Regions from separate parts of the Rossellomorea sp. KS-H15a genome, predicted to be linked through region 1. Evidence: predicted binding sites of a transcription regulator. Region 1 holds the regulator's gene; each other region holds the start of a gene.
What was found. The regulator CtsR, encoded in region 1, represses protease genes until heat stress. The targets are predictions, from matches to a motif close to ATGGTCAATAAAGGTCAAACA.
Positions count from the first base shown of each region.

Region 2: the regulator CtsR is predicted to act here: its motif matches at 3,675-3,695, upstream of clpB (ATP-dependent chaperone ClpB).
Region 3: the regulator CtsR is predicted to act here: its motif matches at 2,795-2,815, upstream of clpP (ATP-dependent Clp endopeptidase proteolytic subunit ClpP).
Region 4: the regulator CtsR is predicted to act here: its motif matches at 3,955-3,975, upstream of M1J35_RS08980 (ATP-dependent Clp protease ATP-binding subunit).

Region 1 is NZ_CP096886.1:667,518-675,600, forward strand. Features, by position in the region: rRNA gene M1J35_RS03270 (23S ribosomal RNA) at 1-543, shown strand, start outside; rRNA gene rrf (5S ribosomal RNA) at 646-762, shown strand; gene M1J35_RS03280 (CtsR family transcriptional regulator) at 1,325-1,786, shown strand; gene M1J35_RS03285 (protein-arginine kinase activator protein McsA) at 1,807-2,355, shown strand; gene M1J35_RS03290 (protein-arginine kinase McsB) at 2,352-3,434, shown strand; gene clpC (ATP-dependent protease ATP-binding subunit ClpC) at 3,436-5,883, shown strand; gene radA (DNA repair protein RadA) at 6,340-7,716, shown strand; gene disA (DNA integrity scanning diadenylate cyclase DisA) at 7,720-8,083, shown strand, end outside.
Region 2 is NZ_CP096886.1:2,042,793-2,050,875, forward strand. Features, by position in the region: gene M1J35_RS10495 (metal-sulfur cluster assembly factor) at 1-302, shown strand, start outside; one part of gene M1J35_RS10500 (IS3 family transposase) at 371-1,251, opposite strand; one part of gene M1J35_RS10500 (IS3 family transposase) at 1,251-1,530, opposite strand; gene M1J35_RS10505 (Crp/Fnr family transcriptional regulator) at 1,643-2,335, opposite strand; gene M1J35_RS10510 (undecaprenyl-diphosphate phosphatase) at 2,406-3,215, opposite strand; gene M1J35_RS10515 (YjzC family protein) at 3,410-3,589, shown strand; gene clpB (ATP-dependent chaperone ClpB) at 3,711-6,302, shown strand; gene M1J35_RS10525 (YjzD family protein) at 6,336-6,503, opposite strand; gene M1J35_RS10530 (alpha/beta fold hydrolase) at 6,768-7,511, shown strand; gene M1J35_RS10535 (hypothetical protein) at 7,534-8,083, shown strand, end outside.
Region 3 is NZ_CP096886.1:4,351,837-4,359,919, forward strand. Features, by position in the region: gene M1J35_RS22365 (diadenylate cyclase) at 1-1,609, shown strand, start outside; gene M1J35_RS22370 (hypothetical protein) at 1,721-2,023, opposite strand; tRNA gene M1J35_RS22375 (tRNA-Arg) at 2,230-2,301, opposite strand; gene clpP (ATP-dependent Clp endopeptidase proteolytic subunit ClpP) at 2,887-3,486, shown strand; gene M1J35_RS22385 (ATP-binding protein) at 3,539-6,409, opposite strand; gene M1J35_RS22390 (response regulator transcription factor) at 6,396-6,767, opposite strand; gene M1J35_RS22395 (hypothetical protein) at 6,771-8,083, opposite strand, start outside.
Region 4 is NZ_CP096886.1:1,751,270-1,759,352, reverse strand. Features, by position in the region: gene M1J35_RS08995 (MGMT family protein) at 1-12, opposite strand, end outside; gene M1J35_RS08990 (Cof-type HAD-IIB family hydrolase) at 147-920, shown strand; gene M1J35_RS08985 (CBO0543 family protein) at 1,035-1,547, shown strand; gene M1J35_RS08980 (ATP-dependent Clp protease ATP-binding subunit) at 1,694-3,832, opposite strand; gene M1J35_RS08975 (hypothetical protein) at 4,128-4,556, opposite strand; gene M1J35_RS08970 (catalase) at 4,995-7,046, opposite strand; gene M1J35_RS08965 (DUF4004 family protein) at 7,255-7,890, shown strand; gene M1J35_RS08960 (polymer-forming cytoskeletal protein) at 7,917-8,083, shown strand, end outside.

The DNA.
Region 1 (8,083 bases):
TACAAGTCGAGCAGGGACGAAAGTCGGGCTTAGTGATCCGGTGGTTCCGCATGGAAGGGCCATCGCTCAACGGATAAAAGCTACCCCGGGGATAACAGGCTTATCTCCCCCAAGAGTCCACATCGACGGGGAGGTTTGGCACCTCGATGTCGGCTCATCGCATCCTGGGGCTGTAGTCGGTCCCAAGGGTTGGGCTGTTCGCCCATTAAAGCGGTACGCGAGCTGGGTTCAGAACGTCGTGAGACAGTTCGGTCCCTATCCGTCGTGGGCGCAGGAAATTTGAGAGGAGCTGTCCTTAGTACGAGAGGACCGGGATGGACGCACCGCTGGTGTACCAGTTGTCTTGCCAAAGGCATCGCTGGGTAGCTATGTGCGGAAGGGATAAGTGCTGAAAGCATCTAAGCATGAAGCCCCCCTCGAGATGAGATTTCCCATCACGTAAGTGAGTAAGATCCCTAGAAGATGACTAGGTAGATAGGTCAGAGATGGAAGCATGGCGACATGTGGAGTTGACTGATACTAATCGATCGAGGACTTAACCACAAAAAGTCATATTTATATGAACAACAATTGGTCGATATTCGGCTTTCTTGACATCAATCCTTTATCTAGTTTTGAAGGAACAATCCTTCAATTGAATAGTCGTCTGGTGATAATGGCGAAGAGGTCACACCCGTTCCCATGCCGAACACGGAAGTTAAGCTCTTCAGCGCCGATGGTAGTTGGGGGATCTCCCCCTGTGAGAGTAGGACGTCGCCAGGCAAATGTGAAGAAAGAGTAGCTCTTAGGAGTTACTCTTTTTTGGTTGATTGTTTTAAATGGACGTATGGTGAGTCTGTTTATGGTATTATATGGTAAAAAACGCAATAAACGAAAAAATGACGCAAAAAATTAAAAAATAACGCAATCATCCTTCGAAATGACGCAAAAAAATGAAAAACGACGCAATTCCCACGAATTTCTTAAAAGCCACACTCATATCAACAGTCAATATATCAGTATTTGTAGTAATGAGATCACTTTCATTATCTATCGATGTGATTGTCCATATGAAATCATCAACTCCCTCACCCATCATAAACATTTAATCCGGTATTCCAAACCACCAATCAAAAACCCTCATAGAACCACTCCCCATCCACAATACTCACACTCACCCAGTGCCCCATTTCCAAATTTCTATCCAACAATCTCATATTCACACGTTTAAAACCTTCCTTAAACAGGAAAACTTCTAAGGTCAAACTTCATAATTGCAAAGTTTAAAACGCGGTTGTATAATTATAGTCAAATATAGTCAAAGTCAAAATGAGGAGGAGGTTTGATGAGGAACATATCCGACATCATTGAAAATTATTTAAAGAATGTGTTAGAACTGAGTGAAAGTGAGATAGTCGAGATTAAAAGAAGCGAGATCGCTGATAAGTTTCAATGTGTTCCTTCTCAAATTAATTATGTGATTAATACCCGCTTTACTGTAGAACGAGGGTATGTAGTAGAAAGCAAACGTGGCGGCGGTGGATACATCCGGATCATGAAGGTGAAGGCCCACGATCAGGTTCACTTGATCGACCAGTTAGTGGCATTGATTACACAAACGATCAGTCAGAATACGGCAGCTGATATTGTTTTTCGGTTAGTGGAAGAAGAGATCATTTCCGAAAGAGAAGCCAAGATCATGCTGAGTGTGATGGATCGATCGGTCATCATGGTCGAATTACCGGAACGGGATATCCTGAGAGGAAGAATGCTTAGAGCCATGCTGGATACATTGAAGTATGAGTAAGGGTTAAAGAGGTGAATGGGATGGTTTGTCAAGAGTGTAACGAAAGACCTGCGACCCTTCATTTTACCAAGGTGGTAAACGGGGAAAAGACAGAGGTTCACTTATGTGAGCAATGCGCTCAGGATAAGGGTGAGATGTTTATGTTTGATTCTTCTCCCGGCTTTTCAGTGAACAATCTATTGGCAGGTCTTCTAAATATAGCTCCTGCATTTAAGCAGGCAAAGGAAACCGAGATTCCTAAGACAGAAGTTTTGCAGTGTGAAAAATGTAAAATGACGATTCATCAGTTCATTAATGTGGGACGCTTCGGCTGTGCCCATTGTTATGAGACGTTTAAAGATGAACTCACTCCATTATTAAAGCGTGTTCATAATGGCAATGTCGAGCATCATGGAAAGGTTCCGGAGCGTATGGGCGGAGCCATCCATGTGAAAAAGAAGGTTTTACAGTTGAAGTCTGAATTGCAAGCTATGATTGCGGATGAAGAGTTTGAGAAAGCAGCCGAGATCCGAGACGAAATCCGCTCCCTGGAAAAGGAGATAAAGAAAGAGGGAGGCGATAAAGAATGAGTCTTGAGAAGTTCTTGAGTAATGCCGTCAGTTCCTGGATGAGTGAAGAGGGACCGAATTCGGATATTGTCCTCAGCTCCAGGGTAAGGCTTGCGAGGAATCTGACAGACTTCCGTTTTTCCACACTTTATTCTTCAGAGGAAGCCAGGGAAATCGTGGATCGGGTAAGGGAGAAGCTCACATCATACCCGAAGAATTTAGGAGAATTAGAATTTTTACCTACAAGTGAGATTCAGCCTCTCCAAAAGAGGGTATTAATGGAGAAACACCTTATAAGTCCGAATTTGGCAGAGGAAACGAATTATGGAGCTGTCCTTTTATCAAGTGAGGAAGATATTAGCATAATGGTAAACGAAGAAGACCATATTCGAATACAGTGTTTATATCCAGGTCTGCAATTGAAGGAAGCTTTACAGAAAGCCAATCAGATCGACGATTGGTTTGAAAGTGAATTTGACTTTGCGTTTGATGAGAAGCATGGCTACTTAACGACTTGTCCTACCAACGTGGGGACGGGTCTCAGGGCTTCCGTCATGATGCATTTGCCGGGACTGGTGTTGACGCAGCAGTTAAACCGTATCATTCCCGCCATCAATCAACTGGGGTTAGTGGTGAGAGGGATTTACGGAGAAGGCAGCGAAGCGCTGGGGAACATCTTTCAAATCTCCAATCAAACGACACTTGGTAAGTCGGAAGAAGATATCGTAGAAGATTTGTTAAGCGTTGTGAAGCAGATCATTGAAAAAGAGCAATCGGCAAGGGACGCATTAGTTCAAACGTCAAACATACAATTAGAGGATAGGATCTTCCGTTCTCTAGGGGTGCTGGAGCATAGCAGGATCATTGAGTCCAAGGAAGCTGCGAAATGTTTATCGGATGTCAGGCTTGGAATTGATTTAGGATACATCAAAGTGATATCTAAGAATATATTGAATGAACTAATGATTTTAACCCAACCTGGTTTTTTACAACAATATTCTGGAGGTCCACTGAGACCAAATGAACGAGATATAAGAAGGTCTTCTTTGATTCGGGAGCGAATTAAGTTAGATAAAGATACATGTGAGGAGGAAAAATAATATGATGTTTGGTCGATTTACAGAAAGAGCCCAAAAAGTATTGGCATTAGCTCAAGAAGAAGCGATTCGTTTGTCGCACAGTAATATTGGTACTGAACATATTTTATTGGGACTTGTCCGCGAAGGTGAAGGAATCGCTGCCAAGGCACTTACGGCATTGGGACTGAGCCCTGAAAAGATCCAGAAGGAAGTTGAAGGGTTAATCGGGAAAGGAACCGAGAAATCTCAAACAATCCATTACACACCTCGTGCAAAGAAAGTGATTGAACTTTCCATGGATGAAGCCCGTAAGCTGGGTCACTCATATGTTGGAACGGAACATATTTTACTAGGGTTGATCCGCGAGGGTGAAGGAGTGGCAGCCCGGGTACTCGGTAATCTTGGTGTGAGCTTGAATAAAGCGAGACAGCAGGTATTGCAATTGCTTGGAAGCAATGATTCAAGCAACCATCAGGGTGGAGGCAACGCCAATGCCAATACACCTACACTTGACAGCTTAGCCCGTGATTTGACAGCCATTGCACGTGAAGGCAGCTTAGATCCGGTCATTGGTCGAAGCAAGGAAATTCAGCGCGTCATTGAAGTGCTGAGTCGTCGTACGAAAAACAACCCGGTGTTGATCGGTGAGCCCGGAGTAGGTAAGACTGCAATCGCAGAAGGCCTCGCACAACAGATCATCGCCAATGAAGTGCCTGAAATCCTGCGCGACAAACGCGTGATGACCCTTGATATGGGTACAGTTGTAGCCGGTACGAAATACCGCGGGGAATTCGAGGACCGACTGAAGAAGGTCATGGATGAAATCCGTCAGGCGGGTAACATCATCCTCTTCATCGATGAGCTCCATACGTTAATCGGAGCAGGAGGGGCGGAAGGTGCGATCGATGCATCGAATATCTTAAAGCCATCTCTTGCACGTGGGGAATTGCAGTGTATCGGTGCCACGACATTAGATGAGTACCGTAAATATATTGAAAAAGATGCAGCGCTAGAGCGCCGTTTCCAACCAATCCAAGTCAATGAGCCGACAGCTTCAGAGTCCATCCAAATCCTTAAAGGATTACGTGATCGTTATGAGGCTCATCACCGCGTGTCGATTACGGATGAAGCGATTGATGCTGCAGTGAAGCTTTCTGATCGCTATATTTCAGACCGCTTCCTACCGGATAAGGCCATCGATTTAATTGATGAAGCAGGTTCCAAGGTGCGCTTACGTTCTTATACGACGCCGCCAAACTTGAAAGAGCTTGAAGCAAAGCTGGAAGAAATCCGCAAAGAGAAGGATGCAGCGGTTCAGAGCCAGGAATTTGAAAAAGCAGCTTCTCTAAGAGATTCAGAACAAAAGCTTCGTGAAGAGCTGGAAGAAACAAAGAACACATGGAAAGAAAAGCAAGGACAGGAAAATACAGAAGTGACTGTTGAAGATATTGCGAAGGTTGTTTCGAACTGGACGGGAGTACCGGTATCGAAATTGGCTCAAACGGAAACGGATCGCTTACTCAAATTAGAGGAAATCCTTCATTCCAGAGTCATCGGGCAATCAGAAGCAGTCGTTGCGGTTTCGAAAGCCGTGCGCCGTGCACGGGCCGGCTTGAAAGATCCGAAGCGTCCGATCGGTTCCTTCATTTTCTTAGGACCTACTGGAGTCGGGAAAACGGAATTGGCACGAGCACTTGCAGAGTCCATGTTCGGTGATGAAGATGCGATGATCCGCATTGATATGTCCGAGTACATGGAAAAGCATTCGACCTCCCGTTTGGTCGGTTCACCTCCAGGATATGTGGGATACGAGGAAGGCGGTCAGTTAACGGAAAAGGTTCGCCGCAAGCCATATTCGGTCGTTCTTTTAGATGAAATTGAAAAAGCACATCCGGATGTATTCAATATTCTCCTTCAAGTTTTAGAGGATGGCCGTTTAACAGACTCTAAAGGAAGAACGGTAGACTTCAGGAATACAGTCCTGATCATGACTTCAAACGTTGGTGCACAGTCCCTTAAGAGCAATAAATACGTAGGGTTCAATATTCAGGACGGAAAACAGGATTACAAAGATATGAAAGGAAAGGTCATGGAAGAGCTGAAACGTGCTTTCCGACCTGAATTCCTTAACCGTATCGATGAAATCATCGTGTTCCATTCCCTTGAAAAAGACCACTTGAAAGAGATTGTGACATTGATGTCGAACCAATTGACAACCCGCTTGAAAGAGCAGGATATTCATTTAGAGCTTTCACCTGCTGCCAAAGAGAAGATAGCAGATGAAGGATTTGATCCTGAATACGGTGCACGACCTCTCCGTCGCGCTATCCAGAAATATGTTGAGGATAAACTGTCGGAAGAATTGTTAAGAGGAAAAGTGCTGACAGGACAGAATATTTTGATCGACGTAGAAGATAGTGAATTTGTTGTAAAGGTTAAAGAAGAGGAAGCAGCCAATACACCGACATAATAGCAAGGATGATGAAGAGGTACACGTATATGTTTTTCGTGTACCTCTTTTATCATAATGGTTACCTTACGTGGTGGGCGGGCCTGACCAAGCCGGCTCCGCTTTTCTTGATTGTCTAGCTCCGCCGGCTAGAGGCTCGAGGTCATAAGGCAATTGAACCAAAAAGGCAAAGGGCGCCTTTCCGGTTCACTCGTCTTATGCTTGTCGCCTCTACCCAAGCCGGCTCCGCTTTTCTGATTGTCTAGCTCCGCCGGCTAGTCCCTCGAGGTCATAAGTCAATCTCGCCAAAAAGGCAAAGACCGCCTTTTCAGCGAGCTCGTCTTATGCTTGTCGGGCCTGACCAAGCCGGCTCCGCTTTTCAATTGAATCTAGTACATAAAACCGATACAATCATTCCAAATGGTATTATCGTGAATAGTTAAGAGTACAAATAGGATAATAGAGGGGAAGAATAGATTGGCAAAGAAAAAGACTAAGTTTGTGTGTTCATCTTGTGGATATGAGTCTGCTAAATGGATGGGGAAATGTCCGGGGTGTAACGAGTGGAATACGATGGTGGAAGAGGTTGAAATGACAGGGAAGAAACCCCGGACGTCGTTTATGCACTCAGAAAATACCGGTCCATCTAAAGCAGAGAAGCTGATCTCCATTGAAACCAAGCAGGAGCCAAGGGTATTGACCGAGTCGAAAGAGTTGAACCGGGTGCTTGGGGGAGGAGTAGTACCAGGGTCGCTGATATTGATTGGTGGAGACCCGGGGATCGGAAAATCCACTTTGTTGTTGCAGGTTTCGGCCCAGCTTGCTGATCAGAAGCAGAAGGTATTATACATTTCCGGAGAGGAATCCATCAAGCAAACCAAGCTGCGGGCAGATCGACTGCATGTGAAATCAGATGATTTATATATATTTGCGGAAACAAATCTTGAGCTGATTCATCAAACGATTGAGCAAATCTCACCGGATTTCGTCATCATCGACTCGATTCAGACAGTCTTTCATCCTGATGTGACGTCTGCTCCCGGAAGCGTATCCCAGGTAAGGGAGTGTACGGCAGAACTGATGAGAATCGGGAAAACAAAGGGCATTGCCATCTTTATTGTAGGGCATGTTACCAAGGAAGGCTCGATTGCAGGACCTAGATTATTGGAGCATATGGTCGATACCGTACTGTATTTTGAAGGGGAACGTCACCACTCCTATCGTATTTTAAGAGCGGTGAAGAACCGTTTCGGATCTACGAATGAGATGGGGATTTTTGAAATGAAGGAATTGGGCCTTGAGGAAGTGGCCAATCCGTCTGAGATATTCCTGGAAGAGCGCTCACAAGGTGCGGCGGGTTCAACGGTCGTTGCCTCGATGGAAGGAACGAGGCCGGTTCTTGTGGAGATTCAAGCTCTTGTGACCCCAACCAGTTTTAACAACCCCCGAAGGATGGCAACAGGGATTGATCATAGCCGGGTTTCACTGATCATGGCTGTGTTGGAAAAGCGTGCAGGCATGCTCTTGCAACAGCAAGATGCGTATCTGAAAGTGGCTGGCGGGGTGAAACTGGATGAACCGGCGATTGATTTGGCCGTTGCTGCAAGTATCGCTTCCAGTTTTCGTGACAGAGCGTCCAGTGCCCATGATTGCATTATCGGTGAAGTCGGTTTAACAGGTGAGATCAGAAGGGTATCAAGAATTGAGCAGCGCGTACAGGAAGCAGCCAAGTTAGGGTTTAAGAGAGTGATTATTCCCCAGAATAACTTAAGCGGATGGCAGCCTCCTTCTGATATAGAGGTCAAAGGGGTATCGAATATTAATGAAGCACTGTCAATTATTTTAGGAGGATAAGAAATGGAAGATAAGAAGGCAAGAGATAAGTCCATGTCGGATATACTGCAATTCGTTGCTCCGGGTGCCCCGATCAGGGACGGCATTGATAATGTGCTGAGAGCCAATACGGGGGGACTTATTGTTGTTGGGTACAATGATAAGGTGAAGTCTGTTCTGGACGGGGGCTTTCATATCAATTGTGCATTCTCTCCCAGCTATCTGTATGAACTGGCCAAGATGGATGGGGCCATCATCCTGAATGAAGCGGGAACGAAGATCATTTTGGCGAATGCACAGTTGGCTCCTGATGTGTACGTGCCTTCCACTGAAACGGGTATGAGACATCGGACGGCAGAGCGGGTTGCGAGGCAAACAAATGCCCTTG
Region 2 (8,083 bases), 1.4 Mb from region 1:
AAGATCTTAAAGATAATATGATGGGTGCTTTAGAGCAGGTTGTCGACCCTGAATTAGGAATAGACATAGTGAATTTAGGTTTAGTGTATGATGTGGATCTCGATGAGGAAGGAAAAGCAACAGTCACCATGACCCTTACGTCAATGGGGTGTCCGTTGGCCGGAACCATTGTGGATCAAGTGAAAACAGCACTGAGAGACATTCCCGAAGTGAAAGAAACAGAGGTAGACATCGTCTGGAATCCACCATGGAGCAAAGATAATATGTCCCGCTATGCGAAAATCGCATTGGGAATCAGGTAATACCCGATACAAGAAAAACCCCCTGAAAGGCTTGGAGTGACACAGTCAAATAAGACTAAATAAAACACCTAAGCTGCCATGACTCTAAACTCTATCGGAGTCTGGCAGTTTAATTTTGTAAAAGGTCGACAATAATTATAATAATACATGTACGATTCTATTTTCTTTCGTACTGTATGGTTAGTTAGTTTCCCTCGATCCAGAGGGCTGAATTCTTCTGACTTTAAAGAGGAGTGGAAGGATTCAATGACGGCATTATCAAAGCAGTTTCCTCGTCGGGACATGCTTGTGATAATGCCTCTTTTTTTAGCGTCTTCCTGAAAATCATACGATGTATATTGAGAGCCTTGATCACTGTGAAGGATGCATTGAGATACATCACGACCTTCACACGCTCTCTTTAACGTATCGAGCACTAGACCTTTATCTTGTTGATCACTAATGGTGTAAGCAAGAATTTCGTTATTATACAAGTCCATAATCGTTGATAAATATAACATTTTCTCACCATAAGGAAGATAGGTAATATCTGTAACCCATTTTTCATTTGGTTTAGAGGCATGGAACTCTCTGTTTAAGTAATTCGGCACGACGATTTTACTTTCCCCAGCTATATAGTTTTGTCTTTTTGGTTTAACGCGGCACTGAATGTTAAATTTCTGCATGATTCGCTGTACCGTGTTCCGGTTGACTTTGAGTTTGTACTCTTTACGCAAAAGATCACGCACCATACGGTGCCCAATGCGAAATTTCAAACCCTCGCACACATCAATGATTTTCTTCTCCAATTCTGATGGACCCCATGACTTTCCCCGCCAACGATAATAAGTAGCCTTAGCCACTCCAAAACATTCACAAAGGGCAATAACGGTATATTTATGTTTGAGCATCTCTACGGTCTGTACGAATATTTCTGGGACCACTTCCTTTCGATTTCCCGATACTTTCCCAACAATTCCTCACGCATTTCATAATAAGCGACTTTCTTTCGTAACTGGGCTAGTTCAGTTTCATCATCAGGACCTTTCCCATAAGAATATTGTTTCCCAATAGGTTGAGCAAAACGATGGGTCTCGTCATTCTTGAACCATTTCACCCAGGTCTTAATCTGAGATCGATTCTTAATCCCGAACATCTCCATTAGCTCTTGATTTGAATGGTTGCCTTCTAGTTTTAAACGTACAACTTCTCTCTTAACTTCTTCTGGATAGGACACTTTATTACCCATAGAAAAAACACCTCCAAATGTAAATGAATTATTTACTACTTGAAGGTGTTTTATTCAGTCTCATATTATTAGGTCTCTCTAGGCTTGCTTCAGGGGGTTTTTCATGTTTGGATCAATCAATCCGGCAGATGGAGACCGGGCAATTCTCACAGTCAATTTCATTCTTCAAGTATTCCAGATCCAAAATCGTGATGTAGCCTTTTTCCCACTTAAGGACGTTGTCTTTCTTCAGTTCGCTCAATAATCTGTTCACGACTTCCCTGGATGATCCGCAAAAATTGGCCAATTCCTGGTTGGTTAAGGGCAGGTCGATCAGAATACCGGTGTTAACGGCTTTTCCGTAGCTATTGGTCATGCGGATCAGGGTAGAATACAGGGCTCCTTTTTTTCCATGAAGGATAAGGTCGCGAAACTTTGTCTGATTCTGCTGATTTTGAAGCTGTATCCATTTCAGCCATTGTATGGTCAGATCACCGTTTTGAGAAAGTGTTTCTTCAAACGTTTCTTTCGGTAAAACATAAACCGTCGTGTCCTCAAGTATTTTTGCGCTGAGCATGTAGTAGGCTTCTTTACTGAATAAAGTCAATTCTCCGATGACATCATCCGTTGAACAGATGCGGAGGGATAATTCCCGTCCATCGGGAATGACTTTGCTTATTTGAATCCGACCGTTTTTGATTAAATATAACTCGTGAGCCGCTTTTCCTTCTTGAAACAAGTAACATCCTTTTTTTAAGGTTCTCACAGACTTTTTATCGATGAATAATTGTTTTATCTCGGAAGGGATTTCAATATTCTCACTCATGAGATCACACCGTTTCCATCAAAATGTCTTATTCTACAAGCTTACCAAAGATACCCGACGGATAGAAGGTTTATGTGAAGATCAGGACGGCTGCTCCGACCACAACACAATAAATAGCGAAGTATTTCAAGTTCCCTTTTGCCATAATATTCATGAACCACTTCAATGAGAAGTAAGAAGCAATCAGGGAAGCAATGAAGGCAACTGTATACGGAATCGCCATGGAAGCAAGGTTCGGATCACCCATTAAGTCGCTTATTCCGAATACCATGACGCCAACACTGACAGGTATATAAAGAAGGAATGAGAAACGCAGGGCTGTTTCTGCCTTCATACCGCTTGCCATGGCGGCAACGATCGTTGCACCTGAACGACTGATTCCGGGGATGAGGGCAACTGCCTGTGCAAGACCGATGATGATTGCGTCCTTTACATTTAAGTCTCCATCATTTTTTCTCCCTCTCAGGTTACGGATCATCCAAAGGGCGATACCTGTAACGATGAGCGTGATACCTACCGTGATGACAGAAGTAAGATGTTCCTCAATCACATCGCCGAATAATATACCGATCACCCCTGCTGGGATTGTGCCGATCAGTAAGTATATGATGAAATGAAAATCACGTTTTGTTTCGGGTGTTTTCTGCTTGAAATAACCGAGGCCATTTACGATGAGGCGTAAGATGTCTTCCCGGTAAATAATGAGAACAGCGAGTAATGATGCCGTATTGACCAGAATTTCAAAGGTCAGTGTTGTGTCTTTGATACCAAGGAAATGCTGTGCAAGCAGCAGGTGTCCACTGGATGAGATCGGAATCGGTTCCGTGAACCCTTGAAAAATCCCTAAAAATAAGTATTTCATAATCAAATAAAAATCCATTGTATATCCTCCAAGCTTTTTTTCTCCACATTTTTTAATTTAACACCATTAAGGGAAAGACTGTAAAGCCTTTTTCCGAATGTTAACCGAACCGTAACGGGATTATCATATTTATCCTTCATCTGGCATGCATGAATGGTCACGCTTGTAGAAAAATAGGAAAGAAGCATCGCTTCGAAAAAGGAGGGGTAAGAATGGGACAGTCACGACAATTCAGGGCCGGCGAAAAGGCACCGAACAATGGTGAGTATATAGAAATCGGTGAAACCGGGAGCATGGTAAAGAATCCGCAAAAACTGCGTTTGAAAGCAGGGGACAGGTTTCCTGAGAACTCCAACCATAACCGCCTATGGTCGTATATGAGAAAACCTTAACCATCTGGAACAAGGGTGCCCCGTTCAAGGCAATCCTTGTTCCTTTTCCTTTTCCTTTTCGAATGAAAGGGATATAATGTCATTAAAGGTCAATGAAGGTCAAAATGTGAGGTGGCAGATAATGAATATTGATAGCATGACCCACAGCATTCAGGAAGGGTTGGCTACCGCTGGTCAATTGGCTGCTGAAAAGCTACATACAGATATAAGTGCGCTGCATTTGTGGAAGTCGCTGCTCGGGTCGGAAGAGAGTTTCCTTCGCACCATATATGAACGGGCGGGGGTACCCATTCAGTCTATGATGGAATGGATTGATGGGAAGGTAGATGACATCCCTTCAGTAGAAGGGGAAGGGATCCAATATGGACAGTACCTTTCAAGGGATATCCATCAACTTTTCTCTGAAAGTGAGAGTTTAAAACAGAAATGGGAAGACGATTATATTTCCGTCGAGCATCTTGCCCTATCCCTGTGGAAGCAGAAACAGCATCCGATAACGCTGTACTTAATGCAGCAAGGGGTAACAGAAAAGAACGTCAGAGAAATCATTGAAGAGATAAGAGGAGGGAGCAGGGTGACGACACAAAACCCGGAAGTGAAATATGAAGCACTGAAGAAATACGGAAGGGATCTTGTGGCAGATGTGAGGTCAGGCAGAATCGATCCTGTCATCGGAAGAGATAGTGAAATTCGCCACGTCATTCGCATTCTTTCACGGAAAACGAAGAATAATCCCGTCTTGATCGGAGAGCCGGGAGTAGGGAAAACCGCCATTGTGGAAGGTCTGGCACAGAGGATTGTTCGTAAGGACGTACCCGAAGGCTTGAAGGATAAGACGATTTTCGAGCTGGACATGAGCTCTTTAGTCGCTGGAGCGAAATTCAGGGGTGAGTTTGAAGAGCGGCTGAAGGCCGTACTCCAAGAAGTGAAAAAGAGTGAAGGACGCATTCTTCTTTTCATAGATGAACTCCATACGATTGTAGGTGCAGGAAAAACAGAGGGGGCCATGGATGCAGGGAATATCCTGAAGCCGATGCTTGCCAGAGGGGAGCTTCACTGCATCGGGGCAACGACCCTCAATGAATACCGAAAGTATATCGAGAAGGATCCTGCCTTGGAAAGACGTTTCCAGCAGGTGCTCGTACAGGAACCGAATGTGGAGGATACGATTTCCATCCTGAGAGGGTTGAAGGAACGTTTTGAGATCCATCATGGGGTCAATATTCATGACCGGGCCATCGTAGCTGCGTCCAGCCTGTCCGATCGTTATATATCGGACCGGTTCCTCCCTGATAAAGCCATCGACCTGATCGATGAAGCATGTGCGATGATCCGGACGGAAATCGATTCGATGCCATCGGAGCTCGATGAAGTGACACGCAAAGTGATGCAGCTTGAAATCGAGGAAGCGGCGTTGAATAAGGAGATAGATGCTGCAAGTCTGGAGCGGCTCGGACGTATCCGTGAAGATCTAAGCAATCTGAAGGAAAAAGCGAACACCATGAAAGTAAAGTGGCTAAAGGAGAAAGAAAGCATCTCCGTCGTACAGGAGAAGCGGGAAGAGCTGGAGAAACTCAGGCGCCAGCTCGAAGAAGCCGAAAGTGATTATGATTTGAATAAAGCCGCTGAGCTCAGGCACGGACGGATTCCGGCCATGGAGAAAGAACTTGCGGCGGTAGAGCAGGAAATGATGAAAGAAGAGGAAGGGCGCCTCCTTCGTGAAGAAGTGACAGAAGAAGAAGTCGCGAACATTGTGGCGAGATGGACAGGGATTCCGGTCACAAAGCTTGTAGAAGGAGAAAGGGAGAAGTTGTTGAAGCTTGATCACATTCTTCATGAACGGGTGATTGGCCAGGATGAAGCTGTCGGGCTGGTCAGTGATGCCGTCATTCGTGCAAGGGCAGGGATCAAGGATCCGAACAGACCGATTGGTTCCTTTATTTTCTTAGGCCCGACAGGAGTCGGGAAGACAGAGCTTGCGAAGACACTTGCCCAAACGTTATTTGACAGCGAAGAGCAGATGATCCGAATCGATATGTCTGAATATATGGAGAAGCATGCGGTATCCCGTTTGATTGGTGCACCTCCTGGATATGTTGGCTATGAAGAAGGCGGTCAGCTGACGGAAGCGATCAGGCGTAAACCTTATTCAGTCATCTTACTGGATGAAATTGAAAAGGCCCATCCCGAAGTATTCAATATTCTTCTGCAAATGCTTGACGATGGCCGGATCACCGATTCTCAAGGGAGGACCATTGATTGTAAAAACACGGTGATCATCATGACATCCAATATCGGATCTTCTCATCTCCTTGAACGTAATAAAGGGGAGGGAGAGATTGACCCTGATACGAAAGATCTTGTGATGGGGCAGCTTCGTTCCGCGTTTCGACCTGAATTCCTTAACCGTGTGGATGACATTATTCTATTTAAACCATTGAGCATCCAAAATATTAAGGGGATCATAGATAAACTTATTGAGGACCTTCAGCATCGGGTAGAGGAACAGCAAATCATCCTTACCCTGACAGAGGAGGCGAAGGAATTCATCGCGGAATCCGCCTATGATCCCGTGTATGGAGCCCGTCCATTAAAAAGGTATCTTCAGAGGGAAATCGAGACCAAGCTTGCAAGAGAACTCATTGCAGGAAATATCCAACAGGGTCAAACCATCACGATTGATGCAGGTGAAAATGTTCTAACGATTCATTAAATGAAAAAAAGCAGCCGGATTTGGCTGCTTTTTTTAATGGTTTTCTACAGGCTCGTTTGGAATAACAAGCGTGATAAGGAATACCAGTACCGCGAAACAAACGGAAAGGATTAATCCTGTTTGAAAATGAAATTCGTTTCCATTCATTGAACTTACAACGTAAGTCAGCATTTCGGACAATGCAAAAGCCCAGAAGAACATCCAAATAAATCTCACGCCAAGTCACCTCATTCCTATGTATTGAACACATTCAAGCATATGTTGTCACTCATTTCAATCTTTATTAGTTTACCACAGCTTCGACAATTAATAAATGACTAATATGTGAAATGTAAACCCTGTCATCTGTAGGAGGATAGGGGCCGAAAATTTATAAATAAAAGTGTTCCTATGGGCTATCTCCCTTACAAATGCTGTCTCACTACATAAACTATAGAGACTCAGTATGTAAAAGGAGAAATTTAAATGTATCAACGATTGTTTCAATTAGAGCAAGAGTGGTGCATGATTCATTACCCTGAACGACCAAATGGATTCGCTGTAATGATTATAGGGGACTCCCATCACTATGTAGACGAAAAGAGCAGTTTCTGGGTGCAGCATGAGGCACGGTATAAGTGGATTCAAGAGCTGACAGCCAAGGGGTACATTGTATATTATAGTAATCTGTATGGAGCGAATTGGGGTAGCGATCAAGCCGTGCAATTGGCCAGGCGACTCTATCAGCACGTGAAGCGGAACGAAATCATCAATGGAAAGATCCATATTTTGGCCGAAGGAATGGGAGCGTTAGTATTGAAAAATCTCTATCCGAAATTGGCACTTGATATAAGAAGTGCTGTCCTGCTCTCCCCCTGCGTATCGATGTATGACCATTTAGAACAAGAAAAAGAGCAGAAATTCTTTTATAAAAAAGTGATAAAAGAACTTTCCTTCATGCTGAAGATGAAGGAAGAGGATTGTGAAGCCTTCATCTCAAAACAATCACAGGACTACAAAATATTCCAGGAGATCCCTATTCCCCTGTATATTGTTCAGTCAATGACTCTAAATCGTTATAAAAATCAATTCACTCTCATAAAAGATATATATACGGAGCGTTTAGCAAAAGGAGTTTCAACGGATCTATTCTTTGTTCTTCCTGAGAAGCGAGGGTCTCTTGGAGGGAAGATCGCATCTTACTTTTCCCTGCATGAGAAAGAGTTATAACTAATAAATTGGAGTGATTGACTTGAACCATCATGCATTCGTTTTTGCTGCACAACAGTTTTTGGGATTTGAACTCTGTCATGCCCTTCTGGAAAAAGGATGGACCGTGACCGCCATTGATGAGCACCAAGAGACGAAGGATAAATGGATGGAAATTGGAAGGAATGCAAACCTTGAGTACGTGCCTTATGGGGAATGGGATAAGAGCGTACGCTCAGGGTCCAGTGTATTCCTTCCTTACTATGATCAGATAAGAGGGAATAGAGCGGGGTATTTATCAGAAGTGGATGAACTGCTTTCAAAAGTGGACCAACCCTTCCATATGATTCGAATTTACAGCAACGGGAAAGGGAATGGAAGTCTTGAAGAAGATGGTGCTGCCTTCTACCTTCCAACGTTATATGGCATCCATCAACCGGAAGAATTCCTGTTTGCACAGATTTTGACCGGCAGAGGGGAAGGAAAGAATTATGTGGATGATCCCTCGGGGGCGATTTATGTGAAGGACGCAGCCAAAATGATTGTCAATCTTTCTTCAAAAAATGACATCTTTACCTTGAAGCCTCTCTCAG
Region 3 (8,083 bases), 720 kb from region 1:
GGAAGATTACTTAGGTTTAGAATTTGACATTGAAATTGATAATAGCGAAGGTGCCACTGCCTTTGCGGTAGAAATTAACAATATTGATGAGGAAGTACTATCAGTTAATGAAGAATTAATCAATAGTACAATTACAGATATGCTAAATTCATTATTAACCTTCTATTCTTCTCATAAGGACTTAAAATTCAAGCCGATATATAGCTCAGTATTAATAGAGGAGCTAGTTCATAACACTATTGATAATAGTTCAAATGTTCAGTTGGCTAATTTTTTAGAAGACCTAAAACGTATTAGTGTAAAGACTTATGAAACTGAATCAACTTCAATGGGGTTTATTGTAATCAAGGAAGACTTAAATAATATTAAGGATGTATTGGCAAACTTAGATATTGAATTTATTGATTATAATTCTGCTTTTAATATAAGAGAAGTAGAAAAAGATAAGCAGGTTTTTAAGTTAGTTGACTCTTTATCCCTTGTATACGTAGTAAATCACAATTACGAAATCATTGGCTTAGGTAAGAAGATGAAAGGAAAAAAAAGTATTTTTGATATTATGATGAACAGGCATAGAAAGCATGATGAGTTATTATTAAAGTATAGTGCATACAGCTACTTCATATCTAACTCAAACGCTAACTTGGAAGGGGAAGAAAAACTTAAAAAATGGAAGAATACACTTACGAAACTTGAAACTTACATTCTAGAAAAAGTCAACCAATTCAATAATTCCTATAATGATATTTCTGATTTAATAGATGACTTTCATGATGGGAAACTAGATGAGAAGAGCTATGAGTCAATCAGAAAAGAGTTGGAGATATACTTAATATACTTTAACAAAACAGAGCTACGAAGGATTGGAGCATTAGAAGAAATAAACTCATTCTTATCAGACCTTAAAGATTTTACTGATAGAGATAGAAATAACTTAAAGTTAAGAAATATAATTGATTTTGTTTATATAAAAGATAAACAATTAAACTGGAGTATTACTCCAAATTTGATAATCAACTTTAATAATGGTAAATGGAAACTGAAAAATTACGCCATTCTTTCTAACATAATTGCAAATTACATTATAAGGCAGTATAGTCCTAAGAACCTCCCTTATGATAAAGAAATTAGATCACTACTCAGAACCATAAGCTTTTCTATTTCAAGAGTTCTTGATTTATTTTCGAGTATTAAATCATTATCAAGTCAAAATAAAGGTGCTTTGATAGTTTTACTAAATAGAACAACCTCAAACAAATCTACAATTTATAAAGGTCTTCTAAAAGAAGGAAAGCTAACTACTGGAGATAATAATAGGATAATTCAAACTCCTTCTAGTAATCCAATTAACATAAGAAGTTGTGATTCCTATATGTTTGAATTATTAGCATCCATCGATGGGGCAATATTATTAGATAGTTACTTCAATTTATTATCTTACGGTGAAATAATTAATAATAATATAAATCAAGCTAATAGTAAAATACAATTTAGAGGAGCACGCACAACAGCAGCTATGAATGCATCTAAGTTTGGATTAGCAATTAAAGTTTCAGAAGATGGGGATATTAGTGTCTTTGAAGATGGGACGCTATTAATGACCATATAAGAGGAGGTTGAGATATACTAAAATCACTTCTTTCAAACCGAATGATTGTAAATAAATTACCAGAATATAAACAATAGAAAAACCGAACTTTTAGATATTTTATTATAGTATCTAAATTAAAGTTCGGTTTTCGTTTTTTTGTGGACCTAGTTTATTCCAATTCTTTTTCAAACAAAAATTAAAGAACGTTATTCCCGCTCTCATATAAGCATTTATTGAAGAAGTAGCTCGGATATTCTTAAGCATATATTCAATCCAATTCTCAACCTCTTCTGTCTTATTTGTTCTAACGGTAGCCATTGATACTTCCAATTCATGAAATGCTCTAAATAATCCTTTACTCTCCTTGTCGTAAAACTTAACTGAATCTGATGAAAGTCCTTTTATCGTACAATGCTTAAAAACTATTCTCACACCGTCTGAAAGTCTATTTATTTCTGCTCTTCCTTTGGCACTAGCGTATTTAATACCTTGCTGCTGCTTTTCTACTTGCTATGTTTATTCCTCCCACTGCGTGTTATTCGTTGCGTGGTATAAACAATTTAAAAGCACCCAAACAACTGAAGCAAAAAAAGACCCCATGTCCGCTGATAAACTCAACAAACACCAGGTCTTTGGTACGCCCTCGGAGGGAATCGAACCCCCATTTTAAGAACCGGAATCTTACGTGCTATCCGTTGCACCACGAGGGCATGAAATAAATAACCGTCACGAATATATATTATAAGCCAGATATTACTTGTTTGCAATAGATATTATCGTTTACGTCTTTTTAAGATTTCTTTTTAATATCCTTTAAAAGGGTGTTCAGTAATTTCTTTAAAGTAAAAATCAATCTCTATAAGAATTTTTTACTGTTGTACATCCTTTTACAAAACCACAGAGTGGATTGAAGCGGAAGGCACTTGACTCCTGCGGGAAAAGCGGGAAAGTTGAGACCCCACAGGGCAGCGCCCGAGGAGGCTCAACTCACGCCCCGCGGAAAGCAAGTGCCTGCAGCGAAAAGGAACGGTCATTATTTTCACCTTATGCTCCTTTTAGAGTAGAATCCCTTTTAATCAAGTTAATTATGGAACTTACCCCAGCTGCCAACCATAAACTTTACAAACACCCGCCCGTTTAAAAAAGGTATGAATGGGTATCATGTAGAAAGGATTTATATACAGGGTAAATAAGGAAGCATTAAGTTTGACCTTTATTGACCATGGGTGTATGATAACAGTACAAAGTGAATAAGTAACTCTAAAAAAATAAAAGATATCTAAGGAGGAACGAGGATGAATTTAATTCCTACAGTTATTGAACAAACAAACCGCGGTGAACGTGCGTATGACATTTATTCACGTTTATTGAAAGACCGTGTCATCATGCTTGGAAGCGGCATTGACGACAATGTGGCGAACTCCATTGTAGCACAGCTTCTTTTCCTTGAATCTGAAAACCCGGAGAAGGATATCTCAATCTACATAAACTCTCCTGGCGGAAGCATCACGGCAGGTATGGCTATTTACGATACGATTCAATACATCAAGCCTGATGTTCAAACGATCTGTATCGGTATGGCGGCTTCAATGGGAGCGTTCCTTCTTGCAGCTGGAGCAAAAGGCAAGCGCCTAGCCCTTCCTAACGCCGAAGTGATGATTCACCAACCACTTGGTGGTGCTCAAGGTCAGGCGACAGAAATTGAAATCGCTGCAAAGCGTATTCTATTCCTTCGTGAAAAACTGAATCAAATCCTTGCTGATCGCACTGGTCAACCTCTTGAAGTAATTTCAAAAGATACAGACCGCGATAACTTCATGACAGCTGAAAGAGCGCTTGAATACGGATTGATCGACCGCATCATCACTCGTAACGAAATGGATAACAATAAATAATGACCAAATAAACCCCCTTCCCGGACTCCGGAAAGGGGGTTTTTAGTTGGCTCTAATTCAATCGCTTTTCCTCAACCGGTACTAGAATCTCCCCGTTCATCCCTTTTTTCAACAACAGATGTAAAATCGTTTTGGACAGCCTGCTGGGATGATATGGTTTGACTAAATAATCATTGGCTCCAAGCGTGAGTCCTTTTTCTTTTTCATCCAGAGCGGAAGAAATGATAATGGGTATTTGGGCAAGTTCGTGGTCCGATTTCATTTTCTCAAGTACATCCCATCCCGACATGCTTCCTTCAAGCATGATGTCCAGAACGACGGCATCGGGTTTCTCTTCCCGCATGTTGGTTAAAGCTTCAGCACCTGAAGCTTTATGCAGCACCTTGAACCCACTGTCGGAAAGTTCGGCTTTGAGTAAGGATGCAAGATTGATATCATCTTCAATGACAATGATGTTCATCCCGTCACCGCATTGGTCATCTTCTTTGAAGGTTTCGATGGTCACGATCGGCAGCCGCACGGTGAATAGACTCCCTTTCCCCTCTTCTGAAAAAACGGTGATGTTGCCTTCATGGGTTTCAATGATTTCCTTCACGATGGTCAGACCCAATCCGGTACCGCCGATTCTTCTCTGATCGGAGTTGTCGACCCGGTAGAACTTGGTGAAGAGATTTGGAATTGCGTCCTGTGGTATACCGAGGCCCTCATCCCGGATATCGATGAGAATGCTCTCCTCTCCTTCGCGGAATCGGATGGTTATGGTACCCCCATCAGGAGAATATTTGATGGCATTGCTGATAAGATTGGTGAATGCCTGTGACAACTTATCCCGGTCCCCAAGGACGATCGTGCAGTCCGTCTCCCTTGCGATATTGAAAGAGTGATGGGGCGCATTGACCCTTTGGGTATCGATCACCTGTTGAATGAGCGGGACGACATCTTCGAATTTTTTATCGAAAGTCTGGCGTCCGGACTCCATGCGCTGCACATCCAGGAAGTCGTTGATAAGGGATGTTAACCGCTTTGCTTCCTGATAGATCGTCGTTAAGTATTTCTTCGTCCGTTCAGGCTTTAAGTCTTTTGTCAGCATTAGTTCCGTAAATCCAAGCACGCTTGATAGAGGGGTCCGAAGTTCATGGCTGACGGTGCTGACAAACTCCGATTTCATTTGATCGACTTCGAATTCTTTCGTGATATTCCGATGAACAAAGATCGTGCCTATCTGCTCTTCCCCACGATAGAGGGACTCAGAATACACCTGGAATACTTCTTTACTATCAACCAAGTGATAGGTAAGGAGCTGTTTACTTTTCTTTCCCTCCTTCACAATGGTTTCATAATACTCATCCAGTTTCTCTTTGTCTTCCACTTGATCAATCAGTGCCTGCTTCCAGGTTTGATAGCATGACTGTTGAAGTTCGTCAATCTCACCCTTGACCAGAGATGACAATTTCTTATTCATTAATAAGTTGTTTCCATCTTTACCGATGAGTTGTATCCCCTCTTGAATGTTGTTAAGGATGTCCTGCGTTAATTGACGGTTCGTCTCGGACTCTTCAAAAAGGGTGATCTTTTGCAAGGAGATGGAGATTTGCTTTGTCAGACTCGTGTATTCAGCCAGTTCCTGCTTATTGAAATCATTTCCGAAACGGCTGAATACCATGATGGCTTCCACCTGTTGATCGATGGAAAGGACGGGTAAGAATAAGTCATACGAGTAGAGGGTCTCTTCATGATACCCTTTCTCGGACGGAACCATTTCCCTTTTAAGTGTGAAAGGCTCCCTCGAATCAAATAATCGCTGATGGATACCGTTATAAATGTACGTCAAGAACTGTTCAGCACCATTTTTCGATATTCCATATGCCGCATTGGACTTTTGGTCATCCATGAGGACGATCATCCCCCTTGAGGCCCCCATCACGTGACTCATGCTTTTCACGATACTTTCCAGTACCTCCTGCTTGTTAAGGGAGCTCGAAATCCCATGTATGAATTCATTCCGTCTCTCCAGTTGCGACTCTCTGTTCTTTGTCATCGTCAGCAGGTGCTCGAGTTCCGACTGCTGGGATTCAAGCTCATCCTGTTGAGCCTGCAGTTCTTCATTCTGAGCCAGGAGATGCTCTTCCTTTTCCTGGATTTTATAAATCATCTTTTCGAATGCCCTGGACATCTTACCGATTTCATCTTTCCTCTTATTTTCAAACGACCATTGCTGGTATGCTTCGTTTTCAGCAATGTGTTCGGCAGCGGACGCCACTTGATCAAGGGGATGACCGATTTGTTTTGCAATCAATCTCATCAATCTCATCAGAACCACGAGCATAAGAAAAATAAAGATGACAAAGGCTGATTGACTTAAAGACTCTTTTCGTTTCAACTCATCATACGCACTTCGTTTGCTTTGTTCAATGGAATCCGCATACCCATTGAGCTGGGTTTGAAAGGTTTCGATTGTGGCCGTTGCCCCGTCAGCCGAAGCTTCTTTCACTGCCTCTATATTCCCCTCTTCGAAATCTTGGATGATCGGCGGGACCATATCCTTAAAATACAGGTTGGAAAACTCCTCCACATCTTTGTAGAAGCGTTGATCTTCAGGTTCTGTTTCCAGCTCTTTTAATTTTTTTAACGTATCATCGACTTTTTTCTCTTGATCAAAAATACTTTCCTTAAATTCCTGTCTACCAAATGCAAGGTATCCCCTCGCATCGAAGAACGCTTTTTGAAATCCTCTGTCCAATTGCTCAGCCAGATCTTCTTTTTGGTTCAGGGAATTTCTCTTAACCTGGTACTCATTTGTAATGGATTGATCATATAGAAACAAACAGGCTGCCCCGATGAAGAAGATGGCAATGAAACCACTCATCAATCCGATGAATTGATTACGTAAGCTCGTTTGAAAAAACTCTTTAATTCTCTTCATTCAATATGTCCTCGATCCGCTGAACAAGCTCTGCAGGACTATATGGTTTGGCAATGAAATAGTCTGCTCCGGATTTCAATACGAGGTCTCTATCCGCCTGCTGGCTCTTTGCAGATACCATCATGATTTTCACCGAACCCTTTTCAGGGGAGTTCCTGACTTTTTCAATTACTTCGAGTCCTGTGTATAAAGGCATCATGTAGTCAAGAAGAATGAGATCATAGTCATTTTTCATGATGGAATCGATTGCTTCCTGACCGTCTACTGCTTCATCAAGTTCGTGTCCTTCGTCTTCGAGTGTATCCACCATCAGCATCCGGAGCACTTCTTCATCTTCCGCTATTAGAATTCTCGCCATCGGTTATTCCCCTTCTTTCTCAAAAGCTTCTTTCATTTCATAGTAGGACTGCTTCAATCTCTCATGAGAAGCTGGCAGATCCCATGTATCCCAGGAGTATGGATAAAATTGTGCAGGATTGATGAACCCGTTCTCACCCTGTGAAGGATATGAAAATACGTTTTCTCCATCGGTTTCATATAAACCGATCTTAATGGATTCAAGAGTGATTGAGCTTTGCAGGCCATTTCCTGACCAGATATCCCCCATTGCTTCCTTGAGGCTTGGATCTTTTATGTTAAGAAGCTGCCAGGGAATACGGATTTCATATCGACCCGAATTGACACTGATATCCGTTAAAGAATCATACGCTTCATCCTGTGGGTTTGATGTTCCGAACTTGAGAATGCCGGTTTCATAGGATTGAAACGGGATCTTTTCCCCTTCTACGTCCAGTGATTTATTCAACGTTAACCGGATTGGATGATACGTCCCGTTGTTTTTCACGTTGGCATATGTCTCTTCTTCTATCATGTTGAGCACATGACCATATTGATAATGATGGGTGTCATAATAACTGTCGATCCACAAGCGTGCTTCCTTCGTGCCCTTTATGTGAAGAGCAAAGTCCACCCCTTTTGTGGAAACACCCTTCACATCCGGAATCGTGGATTGACCCTGATTCTCTATCGTATCGAATAAAAGGTACGTGTCTTTCCCTTCCGAAATACGGTTTGAATCAATTCGGACATACACAAAACGTTCATCACTCGTTACATACATACTGTGTCCATCCTCATCAAAAGCAGGTTCGATCCCATTGAAGGTCCAATCCAGAGGTCTCCCGTCCACATGAATCATGGATGTCCCGCTTTCTCCAGGATCGAAGCTCACCATCCCAAACTGCTGCTCATTCGTTTGGGCGTTTTGCCAGAACGGCCGTCTGTCCGGATTGTCATAGTCCATCGTGTTCCAAGTTCGCTTGAACCACTCATCCTGCCAGGCAAAGACCATCCCACCTGCCATTTTCTCTTCCACGATATCTTCGAATAACTTGCGGTCTAATTCACCCTGTTCTTTTTCGGAATGATTTCCCTGATCCATGCCGTAGACGTTTTTATGGGTAAGGCCACGTGACCCCGGGACACCGAATTCCGCTACGACTAATGGCATGGAGTGCGCCTTTTTCATGTCATGTAAATAGCCGGCGTAATTATTCTTTTCACCGCGATGATCGATATAATCAATATAACGCTGTTCATAGTTCAAAAAATCAGGGTAATACGGGTAGATATGATAGGAAGCGAATAAACCGGTTTTCAGTTTGTCGGTCCCCT
Region 4 (8,083 bases), 1.1 Mb from region 1:
AAACGGCTTCATGCTTGTTCACCTCTCCTTCTTCCTCTCAATTTTGTTTCACCCTTATTGTAATAGGAAGCCCCCCCCATAAAGGAAATCGCACCTTCAGCAAGTCACCTTCCTAGAAGATTCGCTCCCTTTATATTAAACTGTAGATGAATGAAAAGAAGGACGTGATAAGAATTATGGATATTAAACTGATTGCATTGGATATGGATGGGACACTCGTCAACCATGAGGGCGAGGTATCCCCTGAAAACGAACAAGCCATTCAGCGGGCAAAGGAAAAGGGGATTCACGTTGTACTGAGTACCGGACGTTCTCTTTTTACTTGCAGGGACATTTCAGATGAGCTTGGTCGCTCATCGTACCTCGTTACCGTGAATGGCGGAGAAATCTACGATCATGAATACAATCTTGTAGACCGCATCCCTCTTGATATCGATCTTGTAAAGCAGTTATGGGCGCTTAAAGAAGAGCATGATGTGTATTTCTGGTCTTCCACTTCCCAAGGCTTATTCAATAGCAGGAAACCTTTTGAGCAGGATATCGAATCGTATGATTGGTTGAAGTTTGGCTTTGATATCCAGGATGATGATGTCCGCAAAGTCATGTGGGACGAACTGGTGAAGAATGAAGCACTCGAAATTACGAACTCCTCACCCACCAATATCGAAATCAATCCAGCAGGGGTCAATAAGGCGGCTGCCCTGGTGAAGGTGTGTAAGTGGCTGGACCTTTCAATGGATCAAGTCATGGCAGTCGGGGACAGTATGAATGACATCGCCATGATCCGGGAAGCAGGATTCGGTGTGGCGATGGGCAACGCTCAGGAAGCAGTGAAAGAAGCAGCGGACTGGGTGACAGGGATCAATACTGATCACGGTGTCGCTCAGGCAATCGATAAAGTACTGAAGGAAAAAAACTAACTCGTTAAAAAAGTGCCTGATTCTCTATCGAATCAGGCACTTTCTCTTTCCACTGGGTCTATTCCTTTCCTGTTACGTCTATACTAATGGAAAAAACAAGGATTGTACCCCACTATGTACCTAATACTGATCGTCGTCGTTTATTTACTTTTCGCAAAGTTCTTTATTGATTGGAAACGCTGGAAGGATTTTTATCCAACGGTTCAGTTTTATATTATCTGCAACCTTACGTATAACATGATATTTTATAACCACACCTTATGGAAGTATAAAGCGGTGACGGTGGACTGGCTGAATCATACGTTGATCGATCTTGTTTTTACCTTTTTCATCATTCCTGTGGTGATTATGATCTACCTCCGTTATTTTCCCTATCGGAAAAAGAAGACGGTTTACGTCTCGAGCTGGATTGTTTACTTTACGTTTCTCGAGTATTTATTTCATAAAAAAGGGCTGTTCCTTTACGAAAATGGTTGGAACTTAGGATGGTCTGCTGTATTTAACATCATCATGTTTACCATTTTGGGATTGCATCACAAAAAACCGCTGCTTGCACTCATCCTTTCTGTTCCCATCATCGGCATCCTTTTGTTGATTTTCCATCCATCTTTTCATGAACTAAAGTGAGGGTGTTTTGATGACTTCCTTTTCTACACCTATTTTCATAGTCTCGATTCTCGTCGTGTATATAACGATGGCCACTTATATCGCCATATTGAAGCGAAAAGAATAAAGAGCAAGGAGCATCCGATCCCGGATGCTCCTTTCCCATTTTATTTCACGATGATCTCATCATTTTCAACTGATACAATCAGTTCCGTTACGCCTTCCTCATCAAGAAGGAAGTCGGCAATCTTATCTTCCACTCTTTCCTGGATCACCCGGCGCAATGGTCTTGCACCAAATTCAGGATGATATCCGAGTTCCACGAGTCTGCGCTTCGCTTCTCCGTCTATTTTCACTGTAATCCCCTGCTCCTTGAGCTCATCCTGCAACTCATTCAGCATCAGATCAAGAATTTGCAGTAACTCTGCCTTGTCGAGTGATTCGAATTCAATGATACTGTCGAATCGGTTAAGGAACTCAGGCTTAAAGTAGGCACCCAGTGATTGTAGAATATTCGTTTCTTTAATGGCATCTGTGCCTCCGGTATTGAAACCGACGACGGCTTCCTTCTTATCCGTCACCCCGGCGTTACTTGTCATGATGATCACAGTCTCTTTGAAGCTCACCGTTCTGCCTTGACTATCCGTAAGACGACCGTCTTCAAGAATCTGAAGGAACATATGCTGAACATCGGGGTGCGCTTTTTCAATCTCATCCAGAAGTATGATGGAGTAAGGATTCCTTCTTACTTTTTCCGTCAGTTGTCCGGATTCTTCGTGACCCACATAGCCAGGAGGGGATCCGATCAGTTTAGACACAGAGTGTTTCTCCATATACTCACTCATATCCAAACGAAGCATGGAATCTTTAGATCCAAACAACTCTTCTGCCAATGTCTTCGTTAATTCTGTTTTCCCTACACCCGTCGGTCCCACAAATAGGAATGTTCCGATTGGACGGTGCTTCGCTTTCAAGCCTGCCCGGCTGCGTCTGATGGCTTTCGCCACTTTATTCACGGCTTCATCCTGTCCGATCACTTTATGGGCAAGGTTTTCTTCAAGGGATTTCATCCGCTTACGGTCATCACTTTGAAGCTTCCCTACAGGGATGCCTGTTTTGGTTTCAATGATCGCCTGGATCAAGTCCTTTTCTACAAGTGCCTTTGAATCAGATGATTCCCGGCCAAGCTGTTTCTCCAAGGACGCTTCCTCATCCCTTAGGATTGCTGCCTGCTCATAGTTTTCTTCTTTCGTTGCCTGCTCTTTCTTTACTTTTACTTCATGTAATTTTTTGTGAAGGGCCGTTTTATCCTTGCCTTCAGATAGAAGGTTCACTTTTGAACCTGCCTCATCCATCAGATCAATCGCTTTATCCGGCAGGAATCGGTCCTGTATATAACGGTGTGACAATTTCACACATGCCTCGATGCTTTCGTCTGTGAATTCCACCCCATGATAGTCTTCATAGCGGGTTTTTAAACCCTTAAGAATTTCAATGGATTCTTCCGGTGTAGGCTCATTGACCATGACAGGCTGGAAACGACGTTCGAGTGCCGCATCTTTTTCGATTTGACGGTACTCTTTAAGGGTTGTCGCCCCAATTACCTGTAGTTCACCGCGGGCAAGCGCAGGTTTTAGGATATTCCCTGCATCCATGGATCCTTCTGCAGAACCTGCTCCCACCAATTGATGGATCTCATCGATGAATAGCATGACGTTCTCTCGACTCTGCAATTCGTTAATGATGGCTTTCAACCGTTCCTCGAATGATCCCCGTACACCTGTACCTGCTGTCAAGGAAGCAACATCCATCACATATACTTCTTTGTTTAATAATTTTGACGGCACATCTCCTGCTACGATTTTACGTGCCAATCCTTCCGCAATGGCCGTTTTCCCGACGCCGGGCTCACCAATCAGTACCGGATTGTTTTTATTGCGGCGGTTCAGAATTTCAATCACACGATCCACTTCTTTGTCACGACCGATAACCGGATCGATCAAGCCGGCTTTAGCTGCTCCAGTGACATTACGCCCGAACTGGTCGAGGATGCCGTTTCCGCCATTCCCCTCTTTCGCTTGAGCTGATGAAGATGGCTGATGCTGGCTTTGGAATCCATGGTCGGGACTTCCGCCCATGCTCATACCTTTGAATAATTCATCAAACGGGAAACCTCCGTGAATGCCAGAAGGGGTTTGCTGCTTTTGAAAGCAAGCAGAACACATTTTCATACTGGATTTCTTACCATTCAGTTGCGTATAGACTTCAACTGTTGCTTGATTATGATGACATACTTGGCATTTCATGAACATGACCTCCTGTTGTCTTCTTATATATTAAATGGTTTGTTAGTTGGTTTATAGGTAAGGTCATACTATAATTTGACTATGTTTGACTTTGACTTTTTTTGACCTTATAAACATAGTATACTTTGACCTTTTTTGACTTTCAACATTTTTGCTTATGGGAATTTTTTCTTGGATTCTACTTTCCCGTTGATTGAAGAGTATAATAGGGTGGAATAGAGAAATCAACTAATTGATTTATGGATATTCCACTCCTGAAATACACAAAAAAAAGCCGGCATGTCCGCCGACTCTATTAATACCAATGCTCCCATTTGTCTTTGTAGCACTCATGCTTCTTTTTATGGCATGTGCATTTTTTAATTTTCTTCAGTTCGTCCAGAATGTCTTTTAGAAGATCTTTGATATCTTGATCCTTGTCTTTTTTACATTCATCATGCTTGTAGGATTCACATGGTTTTTTATACATACGCTGATTCACCACCTTTTCTAATATTGGGATCATATTCATCACGCTGGCCATTCCCCCTAAGTTTCCAAGTGCACCAAGTGCATCCAGAGAACCCTTGCCTTTAGAATCTAACAGCCCTTTAAGATGATCCTCATCCAGTAATGAACTTAATTTTTCTTTTGCTGATTCCAAATCCAGTTTACTTCCATCTTCTTTTGTGTACTGATGGATTAAATCCATCAGTCCTTCCAGTGGATTGTTCTTTTCACTCATTCATTTCCCCTCCATCTATTTACGTTTTTCAATGTAATGGTATTCTTTGAAAACAAGATTCCTCTTCTTGTTTCCAAGGAAAGATCAATCTTTACATCTTAGCTAATGGCACTAACGGCAAGTAGAACCAAAATAGCGATTCCAACAATCAATGCTGCTAGAGGGTTGATTGCAAGTAGTACTAGAAAAGCCACAATTAACAGAACTAATAGCAAGCTGTAAAAATCAAATTCGTCATGAGAATGACCAGCCCCCATCCATAATCACCTCACCTATTCAGTACTTTTAAATCACCTTACATGGCTATCTTATGTACGTATTGCTAGTTTCGAATGATATAAACGTCTATTTTCTAGTAAAAAGGGCTATTTAAACCATAAAAAAATGCTAGACCTAAAGAGCAGGTCTAGCATTTTCACGTTACTTCATCTACTATCCTTATACTAATTCACGATCCCAATGACGATGTGCTGCGATGGCTGCGGTGAATTCCTCTGCAAATGATTTCATGTCTTCCCCGGTTACAACACCTGAACCCTTCACACCTGCTTCCTCCAGCCAGTGTAAACCTTCATGGGTGGCACCGATCGGTTTAAAGTGAGAATACGCTTCTTTAACAAAATAGGTGGTATCTTGAGAGAATTTCTTATCTACGTTTTCTCCACCTGCAACGTACAGGCTGTCGAATAAGACCGATTCTCCTGTTAAGAATGTATGGTCCACTTCAAGCTCTGTACCGTCATCACCTTTCTTTGTCCCCAGTTTATCACTGATGATTTCAGGCTGTACCCCTTCTTCCTTAAGGGCAGAGAGGACACGGCTCACTTCTTCCCCTTTGAAGCCATTTCCTACGATGACACCGACTTTACGGGTGGCCGGCTTCTTTTTCGTATTTTCCTGACTTAAAGCCGGTGAAGATTTCGTTACCTTCGATCCTTCTCCTTCAGGTACTTCTATATTGATCGCTTCCGCAAAACCTTTTGCCAGGTCCATACTGACATTTGCAAACATATCGACGATCTGTTTCTGAACCGATTTGCTTTTCACTTTTCCGAGTTCAAAGCTGAAGGCTTGAACGATATGCTCTTTCTCCGGCTCACTCATGCTGTTCCAGAATAGTGTTGCCTGAGAGAAGTGATCCTTGAAGCTTTCACTTCTTGTACGTACTTTCCTACCCTCCATCTTTTCCTGATAGTGGGTGTACCCGCCTTCTTCCTGCGAAACGGGGGCCGGTGTATTATGAGCCAGTGAATTGTTGTGATAGCTGACCTGTCCTTTATTGATCGTATGGCGGCCGTATCCATCACGCTGGTTATTGTGGAAAGGACACACAGGTCTATTGATCGGAAGCTCGTGGAAGTTCGGTCCCCCAAGACGGATCAATTGTGTATCCGTATAGGAGAATAAGCGTCCCTGCAACAACGGATCATTGGAGAAATCGATTCCAGGCACGACAGATCCAGGGTGGAATGCCGCCTGCTCCGTTTCGGCAAACACATTGTCCACATTGCGGTTTAACGTCATTTTCCCGACGATCTTCACAGGGATTTCCTCTTCCGGCCATAGCTTCGTAGGGTCAAGGACATCAAAGTCAAAGTTAAACTCATCTTCCTCCTTGATGAGCTGAACACCCAGTTCATACTCCGGATAGTCCCCTCCCTCGATGGATTCGTATAGATCACGGCGGTGGAAATCAGGGTCTTTCCCGTTAATCTTCTGTGCTTCATCCCAAACGAGTGAGTGTGCTCCGAGTACAGGTTTCCAGTGGAATTTCACGAAATGGGCTTTCCCTTCCTCGTTCACCAGACGGAATGTATGGACACCGAAGCCTTCCATCATACGGAAACTGCGGGGAATCGCCCGATCGGACATGGCCCACATCACCATATGAGCGGACTCCTGATTGTTTGCAATAAAGTCCCAGAATGTGTCGTGGGCAGATGCAGCCTGAGGCATTTCATTATGTGGCTCAGGTTTAAGAGCATGAACTAGATCCGGGAACTTGATCGCATCCTGAATGAAGAATACCGGAATATTGTTCCCGACCAGATCATAATTCCCTTCTTCTGTATAAAATTTAGTGGCAAATCCCCGGGCATCACGCACAGCCTCCGCAGAACCCCTGGATCCCGCCACTGTGGAAAAGCGGACAAATACAGGTGTCTTCGTCGACGTGTCCTGAAGAAATTTAGCCCTTGTATATTCTTTCATAGAGTCATAAAGTTCGAACTCCCCATGTGCCGCAAATCCCCGGGCATGGACAATCCTTTCAGGGATGCGTTCATGGTCGAAGTGGGTCATCTTCTCACGGAAATGGAAATCCTCCATTAAAGTAGGTCCACGCTCTCCGGCTTTCAGTGAAAACTCATCCTCTGATACCTTCAGCCCTTGATTGGTTGTCAGATGCTTTCCTTCGTCATCCACTCTATACTGTTCAAGCTGTTCATCTTTACTTTTACCATTCACCTTCGTATGACGCTCGTCTCCCATTCTTTCATCCCTCTCATGTTTATTAATGTTTACTATGTAAAACATTCTGATTATCTAGTACCCTTGATGGATTGATGTAAACATTTATTGGAAGGTCGGGATTTATGATTTTTAATTTTTTCATTCTTTCCTTTACTGCGTAACATTGTTCTGCTAAACTGAAATTACAGTAACGTAACAATGTTTTGTTTCGAAAAGAGGAGACCCAATGGAAACCGATTTTATTTCTAAAAAGGAAGTACTGGAACTGACCGGGATATCCTACGGACAGCTTTACCGCTGGAAACGTAAGAATATCATCCCGGAAGGATGGTTCATCAAGAAATCCAGTTACACCGGTCAGGAGACGTTCTTCCCAAGGGAGAAGATGCTTGCCCGGATCGATGCAATCAAAGAAATGAAAGATGATTACTCCCTGGATGAGCTCTCGGATTTCTTTTCACCTAATCCCGCGAGGATCGAAGTCAGTGAAGAAGAACTATCGTCGCTCAACATTCTTTCAGAACACACCATGGCTTTCTGTACATCCCTATTACCAATAAAAAAAGCGTACGAATTCCAGGACATCCTGCATATGGTGATCATCGAAAAATGCCATAGGACAGAGATTCCTAAAGAAGCTCAGCAAACCCTTTATCTTTTTCTTCATGAGACGTTTACACCACTGAAAGAATCTTCCCTTGAGCTGATCGGTATCCGGAAAGGTGAGGCGTATATGTGGATGCTCCTGCCCCTCCCTTCAGATTTCCTTCTGGACCATACGGCTCAAGTCGTATTGAGATTCGATCTGCAACAAATGATGGAAGAATTGAAAATCACATTAACGAATACGAAGGGGATCTGACGTCCCTTTAATTGGAGGAGAAATGCATGAATACAGTGGAAAAGAGAAAGCTTCATGATTTGAAGATCAGCGGGTCCGGAACATCCGGCGGTGGCCAATTTGATGAAGTGAAGATCAGTGGAAGTGGAAAAATCGCAGGGGATATCGACTGCCGTGAAATGAGAATATCGGGTTCCGGCACCGTTGCAGGTGA